DNA from 3 places in the Mesorhizobium sp. M0437 genome. Region 2 is predicted to be linked to each of the others. Evidence: predicted binding sites of a transcription regulator. Region 2 holds the regulator's gene; each other region holds the start of a gene.
What was found. Region 2 encodes PhoB, which activates phosphate uptake and scavenging genes when phosphate is short. Its sites were predicted from a motif close to TGTCATNNANCTGTCAT; they were not measured.
Positions count from the first base shown of each region.

Region 1 (3,276 bases), on a different contig from region 2:
GCTGATCGACGGCGTCGAGATCACCGAGCGCGCCATGCTGTCGGCGCTGGAACGCCACGGCGTGAAGAAGCTTGAGCCCGAGGGCGAGAAATTCGATCCGAATTTCCACCAGGCGATGTTCGAGGTGCCCAATCCCGACGTACCGGCCAACACAGTCGTGCAGGTCGTGCAGCCCGGCTATTCGATCGGCGAGCGTGTTCTGCGGCCGGCCATGGTCGGCGTCGCCAAGGGCGGCCCCAAGCATGTGGCGAGCGAAGCGCCGGTGGAGCCGGGGCCGGTCAACGAGCAGGCTGAGAAGGATGCGTAAGTTAGGGGAGTAGGGGAACAGGGCAGTACGGGAGTAGGGAATAGCGCTACGTCGGGCAAAGTAGAGCAATTGCCTACTCGCGCCCTTGCCTTCTCTCCGCCTACTCCCCTATTCAGGCCGCAAACCGCTGCGCTTCTCCGCCATAATAATTGACGTAGCGGGCACCGATCTCCTTGACCGGCATCACCACGAACACGTCGACCGTCGAGAATTCACGGTCGATGACGCAACCGTCGCCGATGCGCGCGCCGACGCGCAGATAGCCCTTGACCAGCGGCGGCATCGCGGCGATCGCCGCCTTGGTATTGACGGCCTCGATCGGCATCAGATCCATCGAACAATAGCGCCCGGCGACGGCACGCACGTCCCATGATGAATTCGTCCGGCAGTGGTGGGCAAGGTAGGTCAGCGCCTCTGCATGTGCCGCCGGCACGGTGCCGTGGAACGACGCGCAGCCGGTCATCACGCCAATGCCGTAATGGTTGATATAGGCCCAGATGCCTTGCCACAGCGCCTCGATGGTGCGCTTCGAGCGGTATTCGGGCAGAACACAGGAGCGGCCGAGCTCGAGGAAGCGCTGGCCAGGATGCCGCGCGATCAGCTTGGTCAGTTCGAATTCGCCTTCGGAATAGAAGCCGCCGGCGGCCGCGGCAATCTCCTGCCGCAGCAGGCGGTAGGTGCCGACGATGCGGCGATGCTCGGGGCCGGAAAGCGAAGTATCGAAGACCAGGAGATGATCGCAGAGGGGATCGAAGCGATCGGCATCGCGGCGGTCCTGCATCTGGAACAGGTCCTTCCTGGCACCAAGCTCGTCGTAGAACACCCGGTAGCGCACTTCCTGCGCGGCAGCGATCTCGGCCTCGTTGCGGGCGAGCCGCACTTCGAGATTGCCGATGCGGCCGAGCGATGCGCCTTTTATGACGGCATCGGCGTTCCGGCCGACGAGCAAAGGCCCGCTGGCGTTCGGCCGAGCATCACATTCCGGCATGACTGTATGCACGAGTGATTCTCCTTCGAGCCATCCCTCTTGGCACGGGGATACGGTGTAGGTGCAACAGGATTGTGACAGTACCGTGATACGGCTCTGCGGGCAATACTTCGTCGGCTGGGCAATCTATCAACCGTCGATGTTGTGCCTCAGGCGGCCGCTTGCCCTTCGACCGCATGAACCAGGGCATCGGGGTCGAGCGGCTTGGTGACGAAGCCGCTGGCACCGTGAGCGAGCACGGCGTGGCGGGTCTTTTCCTGGCTGTCGGCCGACAGCACCATGATCGGCACCGGCGGCACCGCGGTCTCCTCCTCATGGCGGCGGATGGCGGCGATGGCGTCCAGGCCGTCCATGACAGGCATATGCAAGTCCATCAGCACCACGTCGTAACGGTGCTTGTGGCCGGTGCTGATGACCGCCTCGACGGCGGCCTTGCCGTTGCCGACCACTTTCACGCGATGCCCGGCCTTCAGCAGCGTAGCGCGGGCCAGCATGGCGTTGATGTCGTTGTCCTCGGCGATCAGCACCGACAGGCCCTGCTGGCGGGCGCCAATGGCTTGCCCCGCCTGCGCGCCGCGCCTTTGCAGTTGCGGCTCGGCGACGACCGGCGCGTGGCTGGTCAAAAGCACGCGCAGCAATGTCTCGCCGCGCACCGGCCTCGCAAGGAAGGTGGCGTAACCATTGGCACGGAACTCGCCAAGCATGCCACGGTCGGTCGGTGCGATCAGCGTCACTGCCTCGCAATCGGCAAATCCGCTCTGGCGCAGGCGCCTGAGCAGCCTGCCGTCGCTTTGCTCCATGGCAGCATCGATCAGCAGCACGTCGCAGCTCTCGGCGAAAGGGGTGGCCTGGGCGGCGGCGGTGGCCAGATCGACCGTGCCGCCATTGCCGCGAATGGTGCGGGCGAGGGCTTCGGCCTCGACCAGGTTCTTCGACACGATCACCGCATGCCGGCCCGACAGCGCGTCCTGGCGGATCTGCGGCGCCTCGACGGCGGAAATAGCGGGAATCTCGAAGACGAATTCGGACCCCTGGCCAAGCCGGCTCGACACAGAGATAGTGCCGCCCATGGCGGTCACCAGGCGCTTGGAAATGGCGAGACCGAGGCCGGCACCGCCATGCGCACGGGTCGAGGTGCCGTCAGCCTGTTCGAAGTCCTCGAATATGCGCTCCATGTCCTGCTCGCGCAGACCGGGGCCGGTGTCGGTGATGGTGAAGCGGATGCGGTCGGTGGTTTCGGTGCGGACGCGGGCGATGCTTGCCAGGACGCCGCCGCTGTCGGTGAACTTGACGGCGTTGCCGATGAGATTGAGCAGCACCTGCCTGACCCTGCCGGGGTCGGCGGTGATCAGCTGCGGCACGTCGGGTTCGACATGACAGCCGAGGCCGATATCCTTGGCAAAAGCCCGCGCCGCCAAAAGCTCGATGACATTGTCGGCGATCTCGCGCACCGACATCGGCTGCGGTTCGGGATCGAAGCGGCCGGCCTCGATCTTGGAGTAGTCGAGCAGGTCCTCGATCAGCGCCAGCAGCGCGCTGGCCGAGGTCGAGATGGCGCCGACATAGGTCCGCTGCTCGGGCGAAAGGCTGGTGTCGGCGAGAAGCCGGGCCATGCCCATGATGCCGTTCATCGGCGTGCGGATCTCGTGGCTGACGGTGGCTAGGAAGCGCGATTTGGCCTGGCTCGCATATTCGGCCCGCTCGCGGGCGGTGATCAGCGAGGATTCGGCGCGCTTGCGAGCGGTGATGTCGCGGGCGATGGCGCGATGCGAAACGGCGCCGCTGTCCTTGTCGCGCACCGACAGCTCGATCCAAGAGAACCAGCGTGGGCCGTCCGGCGTGCGAATGGCGACGTCGGTGGAACTCAGGCATTCATGGTCGGAAAACGCGGCGTCGGGGACGATGCCGACATCGATGCCTAGTTCGGCCAGGGACTTGCCGGCAAGCTCGCGCTGGTCGGTTTCGACAAGGTCGGCGAAAA
Region 1 covers NZ_JAMYRK010000027.1:20,388-23,663, forward strand. The annotation lists gene grpE (nucleotide exchange factor GrpE) at 1-307, shown strand, start outside; gene olsB (l-ornithine N(alpha)-acyltransferase) at 420-1,295, opposite strand; gene NKI72_RS18300 (PAS domain-containing hybrid sensor histidine kinase/response regulator) at 1,445-3,276, opposite strand, start outside.
Region 1: olsB (l-ornithine N(alpha)-acyltransferase) is a predicted target of PhoB. The motif match lies at 1,359-1,375, and genes of this name have one in related genera.

Region 2 (3,276 bases):
GCCGGCTGCAGGATCCAGATCTTGACGTCCGCAGTGTCGCCCGCATCGCCCTGGCGATTCAGGGCATTACCGACTCCCCTGCACGCGCCATGCTGTGGTCGCCGATCACGCCGCAGACCGACATCGCCTTTGCCGACATGCTGGAGGACGAATTCGGCATCCCGGCAACGGTGGAGAACGACTGCAACATGATGGCGGTGGCTTTGCGCTGGCGCAATCCGGATCGCTATCGCGATGACTTCATCGCCATCCTGCTTTCGCATGGCATCGGCATGGGGCTGGTGCTGAAGGGCGAACTGTTCACCGGGACGCATTCCTCGGGCGGCGAATTTGGCCACATGATCCATCGTCCGGGCGGCGCGCTCTGCCGTTGCGGGCGGCGCGGCTGCATCGAGGCGTATGCCGGCAACTACGCCATCTGGCGCAACGCCAGGCAGATGAGCGAAGACAGCGAACCGGTCGCCGACGTCAGCGACGCCGACATGCGCGCACTGGCGGCCCGGGCGCGCGAGAAAGATGGGCCGGAACGCGAGGCCTACCGCAAGGCCGGCGAAGCGCTGGGTTTCGGTCTCGGCTCGCTGTTCGCGCTGATCGATCCGGCACCGGTCGCGATGGTCGGCGCCAGTGCCGCCGCCTTCGATCTGATCGAGCCGGCCTTGCGGAAGGCAATCGCCCAGACCGCCGGCGGCCAGCATTCAGGCTCGATCTCCTTCGATACAGAGCCGAACGAATTGCCTCTGATCCGCGAAGGCTGCGCGATGCGGGCGTTAAGCTTCGTCGACCAGGAGATTTTCGCGCCGGGCGCGCAAATGAGGCCCAGCGTCAGAAAGAACGTAGCCTGACCAGGCGGGTCAATCTTCCCTGATCGCATAGCCGGCGCCGCGGATGGTGCGGATGACATCCGGCATCCGGCCGTTGTTGACGGCTTTGCGCAGCCGCCCGACATGCACGTCGACGGTGCGTTCGTCGATGTAGATTGTCTCCCCCCAGACATTATCGAGTAACTGGCTGCGCGAGAAGACACGGCCCGGATGCCGCATCATGAACTCGAGCAGCCGGAATTCGGTCGGCCCGAGCCTGATTTCGCTCTTCTTGCGATAGACCCTGTGCGATTCGCGATCGAGCACGATGTCGCCGACCTTCAGCACGCTGGACAGCACTTCCGGCTTGGCGCGCCGCAGCAGCGCCTTGACCCTGGCCATGAATTCCGGTGTCGAAAACGGCTTGACCAGATAGTCGTCGGCGCCGGTCGAAAGACCGCGCACCCGGTCGCTCTCCTCGCCGCGCGCGGTCAGCATGATGATCGGCAGCCGCTCGGTTTCGGGGCGCACCCGCAACCGACGACAGAGCTCGATGCCGGAAACCGCTGGTATCATCCAGTCGAGCACCAAAAGGTCGGGCACATTCTCCTGCAAACGGATCTCGGCTTCGTCGCCGCGTGTCACCACCTCGACCTGGTAGCCTTCGGATTCGAGATTGTAGCGGAGCAGCACACCCAACGGCTCCTCGTCCTCCACCACCATTATGCGTGGTGCGATCATCGGCTGGGCACCCCCATCATGTCACCGGTGCGGACATTGTCGTTTCGTCCTGCTTCGGACGATTGACCGGCAATTGCTCGCCGGTCAGCACATAATACGCATTTTCGGCGATGTTGGTGACATGGTCGCCGATCCGCTCCAGATTCTTGGCGCAGAACAGCAGGTGCGTGCAAGCGGTGATGTTGCGCGGATCTTCCATCATGTAGGTCAACAGCTCGCGGAACACGGACGTGTATTTAACGTCGATGCGCTCGTCGGCGGCACGAAGCTTGGCCAACGCGGCCGCATCGCCTGCAGCATATTCCTCGATGACACCCTGCACCTGGATGAGAACCAGCTGCGCCATCGCGTCGATGGAATGCGACAGGTCCCGCGGCGTGGCGCTGAGGCCGACCGCACTCACGCGCTTGGCGATATTCTTGGCAAGGTCGCCGATGCGTTCGAGGTCGCCCGCCATGCGGATCGCTCCGACCACATGGCGAAGATCGTGGGCCATCGGCTGGCGTTTGGCGATCAGGGTGATGGCGCGGTCGTCCAGTTCGCGTTGACGCGCATCCATGATGGCGTCGTCGGAAACGACGCGTTGCGCCAGCACGTTGTCGGAATTCAACAGCGCCTTGGTTGCCCCGCCGACCATCGAACCGGCGAGGTCGGCCATGTCGCGGATCAGCTTGCTGATCTGCTCGAGATCCTCGTCGAAAGAAGCGACTGTGTGTTCGCCCATGGTCCTGTCCTCATATGCATGATCGGAACGGCTCAGCCGAAGCGGCCAGTGATGTAGTCCTGCGTGCGCTTCTCGCGGGGCGACGTGAATATCTTCTCGGTCCGGTCGAACTCGACCAGTTCACCCAGATACATGAACGCCGTCTGGCGCGACACGCGCGCCGCCTGCTGCATGTTGTGGGTGACGATGACGATCGTGTAGTCGGCTTGCAATTCGTCGATCAGTTCCTCGATCTTGGCAGTCGACAGCGGGTCGAGCGCCGAAGCCGGTTCGTCGAGCAGAATGACTTCCGGCTTCACCGCCACGGTGCGGGCGATACAGAGCCGCTGCTGCTGGCCGCCGGACAGGCTCAAGCCGCTGGCGTTGAGCTTGTCCTTGACCTCGCTCCACAGCGCGGCGCGCTTCAACGCCTGTTCGACGCGGCCGTCCATCTCGGACTTGCCGAGGTTCTCGTAGAGCCTGACGCCGAAGGCGATGTTCTCGTAGATCGACATCGGGAACGGCGTCGGCTTCTGGAACACCATGCCGATCTTGGTCCTGAGGAGGTTGAGATCCTGCGACCGGTCGAGAATGTTCTTGCCGTCGAGCAGCACCTGGCCCTCGGCCGTCTGTTTTGGGTAGAGCTCATAGATGCGGTTGAACACACGCAGCAGCGTCGATTTCCCGCAGCCCGAAGGGCCGATGAAGGCCGTGACGCTGCGCTCGGGCAGCGACAGGCTGATGTCCTTCAGCGCCTTGCTCTGGCCGTAGTAGAAGTTGAGGTTCTTGACCTCGATCTTCGTCTTCTCGGCGACCGTTTCGGCCATCGTCATGTCTGGGGACAACATCTGTGTCATCTGTCCTCTCTGCGTCCGGTAAGGCTGCGGGCGAGGATGCTCAAGCCCAGAACCGTCAGGGTGATTATGAGTGCGCCGGTCCACGCCAGTTGCTGCCATTCCTCGTAAGGGCTGAGAGCGAACTGGAAGATGGTCACCGGCAGGCTGGCCATCGGCGCGTTGATATTGCTGCTCC
Region 2 covers NZ_JAMYRK010000021.1:48,426-51,701, forward strand. The annotation lists gene NKI72_RS15680 (ROK family protein) at 1-842, shown strand, start outside; gene phoB (phosphate regulon transcriptional regulator PhoB) at 852-1,541, opposite strand; gene phoU (phosphate signaling complex protein PhoU) at 1,558-2,265, opposite strand; gene pstB (phosphate ABC transporter ATP-binding protein PstB) at 2,298-3,101, opposite strand; gene pstA (phosphate ABC transporter permease PstA) at 3,098-3,276, opposite strand, start outside.

Region 3 (3,276 bases), on a different contig from region 2:
GGGCAAGTTCATTCTGCAGACCCGCACCGACGGGCCGGTCGACATGCTGGTCGCGGATTTCTCCACGCCGCACGCGCTGCGCGCTTATGCCCGCTTCGATGCCGACCGGCTGCAGGCTTTGACTTCTGCCGGCGAGACGTCACCGCAGACGCTGCTCGGCAGCGGCGTCCTGGCGCTGACCATCGACCAGGGCGCTCACACACAACGCTACCAGGGCATCGTCCAACTCGACGGCGTCACACTGGAAGATGCCGCACGCACTTATTTCCGCCAGTCGGAGCAGATTCCGACCGACCTCCGGCTTTCGGTTGCCAAGCTTCTGACGCCCGGCGTCGGCGGTGCCCGCGAACAATGGCGGGCCGGTGGCCTGCTGGCACAATTCCTGCCGCAGTCGGCGGAGCGCATGCGCGTACCCGACCTTCCAGGTGGCGACGGCGATCCGCGTGAGGAAATCCACGACCCGACCGACAATTCCTGGCAGGAGCTGCTGGCGCTGCTTGGTACTGTTGAACCGACCGAGCTGATCGATCCGACGATCGGCGCCGAACGGCTGCTTTACCGGCTTTTCCACGAGCATGGCGTCCGCGTGTTCGGCGGGGTGCCGGTCGCCGACCAGTGCTCATGCTCGAGGGAGAAGATCCACGGCATCCTTGAAGGCTTTTCCGCCGAGGAGATCAGGGACAGCACCGAGGATGGCAGCATTCACGTCGCCTGCGAATTCTGCTCGAAGCAATATGACTTCGACCCGGCGGAGTTTGCAGCGGCCGGATGACGGCCGTCAATTGACGGTGCGCCGCATTCCCGGCAAGTCGAGCGAGAAGGCGGGGATGGCGACGTCGAACGTCTCGCCCCGCCTGTTGCGCATGGTGTAGTGCCCGACCATGATGCCGGATGGCGTCGAGAGCGGGCATCCAGACGTATACTGATAGCTGTCGCCGGGGTTGAGTCCGGGTTGCTCGCCGACGACCCCGGGGCCGCGCACTTCCTCGACCTTGCCGGTGCCGTCGGTAATGTGCCAGTAGCGCGACAGAAGCTGCACGAACTCATCCGACTGATTGTCGATGGTCACCTGATATCCCCAGACATAGCGGTTTTGCGGCGGGTCGGAGTGATCCTCCAGATAGAACGGCCTGACCTGCACTTCGATGTTGCGGGTGACGGCGCTGTACATAAACTGCTCCAAAGCAATGTAGATGGAACTTTCGACGCTCAGCGCAGTTTGATCAACGATGCGCGTCATCTCCTTGCCCGACTCGAGCGCAGGTGCCGAAAAACAATGTCATTTAAGTGACACATGACAATGATGGTGTGCAGGCTTGTGCCGGGCGACTCAGCGTTCTGTCGAATTGTTGAAAACGGCCGTCATGCGGCCGGCACTTCTGGAGTGACCAGATCTCGATGGAACCGACATTCGCAGCCGCTCTCCTTTCCATAGCCCTCCTTCTTTCAAATCTCGCCAGCATCCTGTTAGCTTCGCTGAAGCTGAAGCGACCAGCCAGGATCGCACCGCCCGCCAACGCGCCGCCGGTATCGATCGTCATCCCGGCACGCGGCGTCGAGCCGTTTGCCGAAGAGACGCTGGAGCGCGCCTTCTCACTCGACTGGCCGCGCTACGAACTCATCTTCTGCGTTGCCCATGCCGACGACCCGGTGGTCAAGCCGATCACCGCCGCAATGGCGCGCTTTCCAGCTATTCGCGCCCGCCTTCTAGTCGGTGACGACCGCATCAGCGGCAATCCAAAACTCAACAATTGCGTGAAGGGTTGGGAAGCGGCGCATTATCGCTGGGTCATCCTTGCCGATTCCAATGTGCTTATGCCGAGCCACTACGTCCAGCAGCTGATGGCGGCATGGCGGCATGGCACTGGCCTCGTCTGCTCGACGCCGATCGGCTCACGGCCGGACAGTTTCTGGGGGGAGGTCGAATGCGCCTTTCTCAACACGCTGCAGGCACGCTGGCAGTACGCTGGAGAGGCGCTCGGCCTCGGCTTCGCGCAGGGCAAGAGCATGTTGTGGAACAAGCCGATGCTCGACGCCAATGGCGGCATCCGCGCGCTTGCCGCCGAGATCGCCGAGGACGCCGCCGCGACCAAGCTGGTCAACGGGCTCGGACTGCGGGTCAATCTTGTCGCCTCGCCCTTCGAACAGCCGCTCGGCCGGCGCACGCTTGGCGAGATCTGGTCGCGGCAGGCGCGCTGGGCGCGGCTGCGCCGCGTCACCTTCGCGCTGTTCTTCGCCCCCGAGATCCTGATCGGCGCGGCGCCGCCGCTGGTGCTTGCGCTGATCGCGGCGGCGGACGCCGGCGGCAGCCTGCCGGCAACCGCCATCGCCGTGCTGGTCGCGGCCTACCTGCCGGAATGCGCCTTGGCCTCGGCCAAGGGATGGCAGCTGTCGCCGCGCACGATCCCGGCGATGATGGCGCGAGACCTGATGCTTCCCGCCATTTGGGCGCGCGGATGGCTGAGCGGCGCCGTCGACTGGCGCGGCAACGTGATGACTATCCAGACAAAGACCGTCGCGGAGCTGGAAGAGACCCCGTCCGGCGCCTGATCGGCGCGTCCCCGCTCGCCTCTGTTCGGCCAGCCCTTATCCGGCAACTCTCAGTGCCTGCTCGATGTCTTCGAGCAGGTCGTCGGCGTCCTCAAGGCCAACTGACAGCCTGAGTGTTCCCGGTCCGATGCCGAGCTCGGCGCGGGCCTCATCGGTCAAGTTCTTGTGCGTCGTCGTCGCCGGATGGGTGATCAGGCTCTTGGCGTCGCCGAGATTGTTGGAAATGAGCACGACGTCGAGTGCGTTCTGGAAGGCAAAGGCCGCCTGCTTGCCGCCCTTCACATCGAGGCAGATCAGCGTCGAGCCACCCGACATCTGCTTCTTGACCACGGCCGCTTGCGGGTGGTCGGCACGGCCAGGATAGATGACACGGGCGATTTGCGGGCGCTCGGCCAGGAAATCCGCGATGCGGCCGGCACTTTCCGTCTGCTGGCGTACGCGTAGCGGCAGCGTCTCCAGGCCTTTCAGCAGCGTCCAGGCATTGAAGGGCGAGAGGCTTGGGCCGGTGTGGCGGAAATAGTCATGCAGGTTCTCGTCGATCCATTTCTTGTCCGACAGAACGATGCCGCCAAGACAGCGCCCCTGGCCGTCAATATGCTTCGTGGCCGAATAGACGACGATGTGGGCGCCGAGCTGCAGGGGTTTCTGCTGCAAGGGCGTGGCGAACACATTATCGACGATCAGCCTGGCGCCGATCGAATTGGCAAGTGCCGCGACGGCGGCAAT
Region 3 covers NZ_JAMYRK010000011.1:20,069-23,344, reverse strand. The annotation lists gene NKI72_RS09570 (Hsp33 family molecular chaperone) at 1-772, shown strand, start outside; gene apaG (Co2+/Mg2+ efflux facilitator ApaG/CorD) at 779-1,171, opposite strand; gene NKI72_RS09560 (ceramide glucosyltransferase) at 1,399-2,550, shown strand; gene NKI72_RS09555 (O-succinylhomoserine sulfhydrylase) at 2,587-3,276, opposite strand, start outside.
Region 3: NKI72_RS09560 (ceramide glucosyltransferase) is a predicted target of PhoB. The motif match lies at 1,278-1,294, and genes of this name have one in related genera.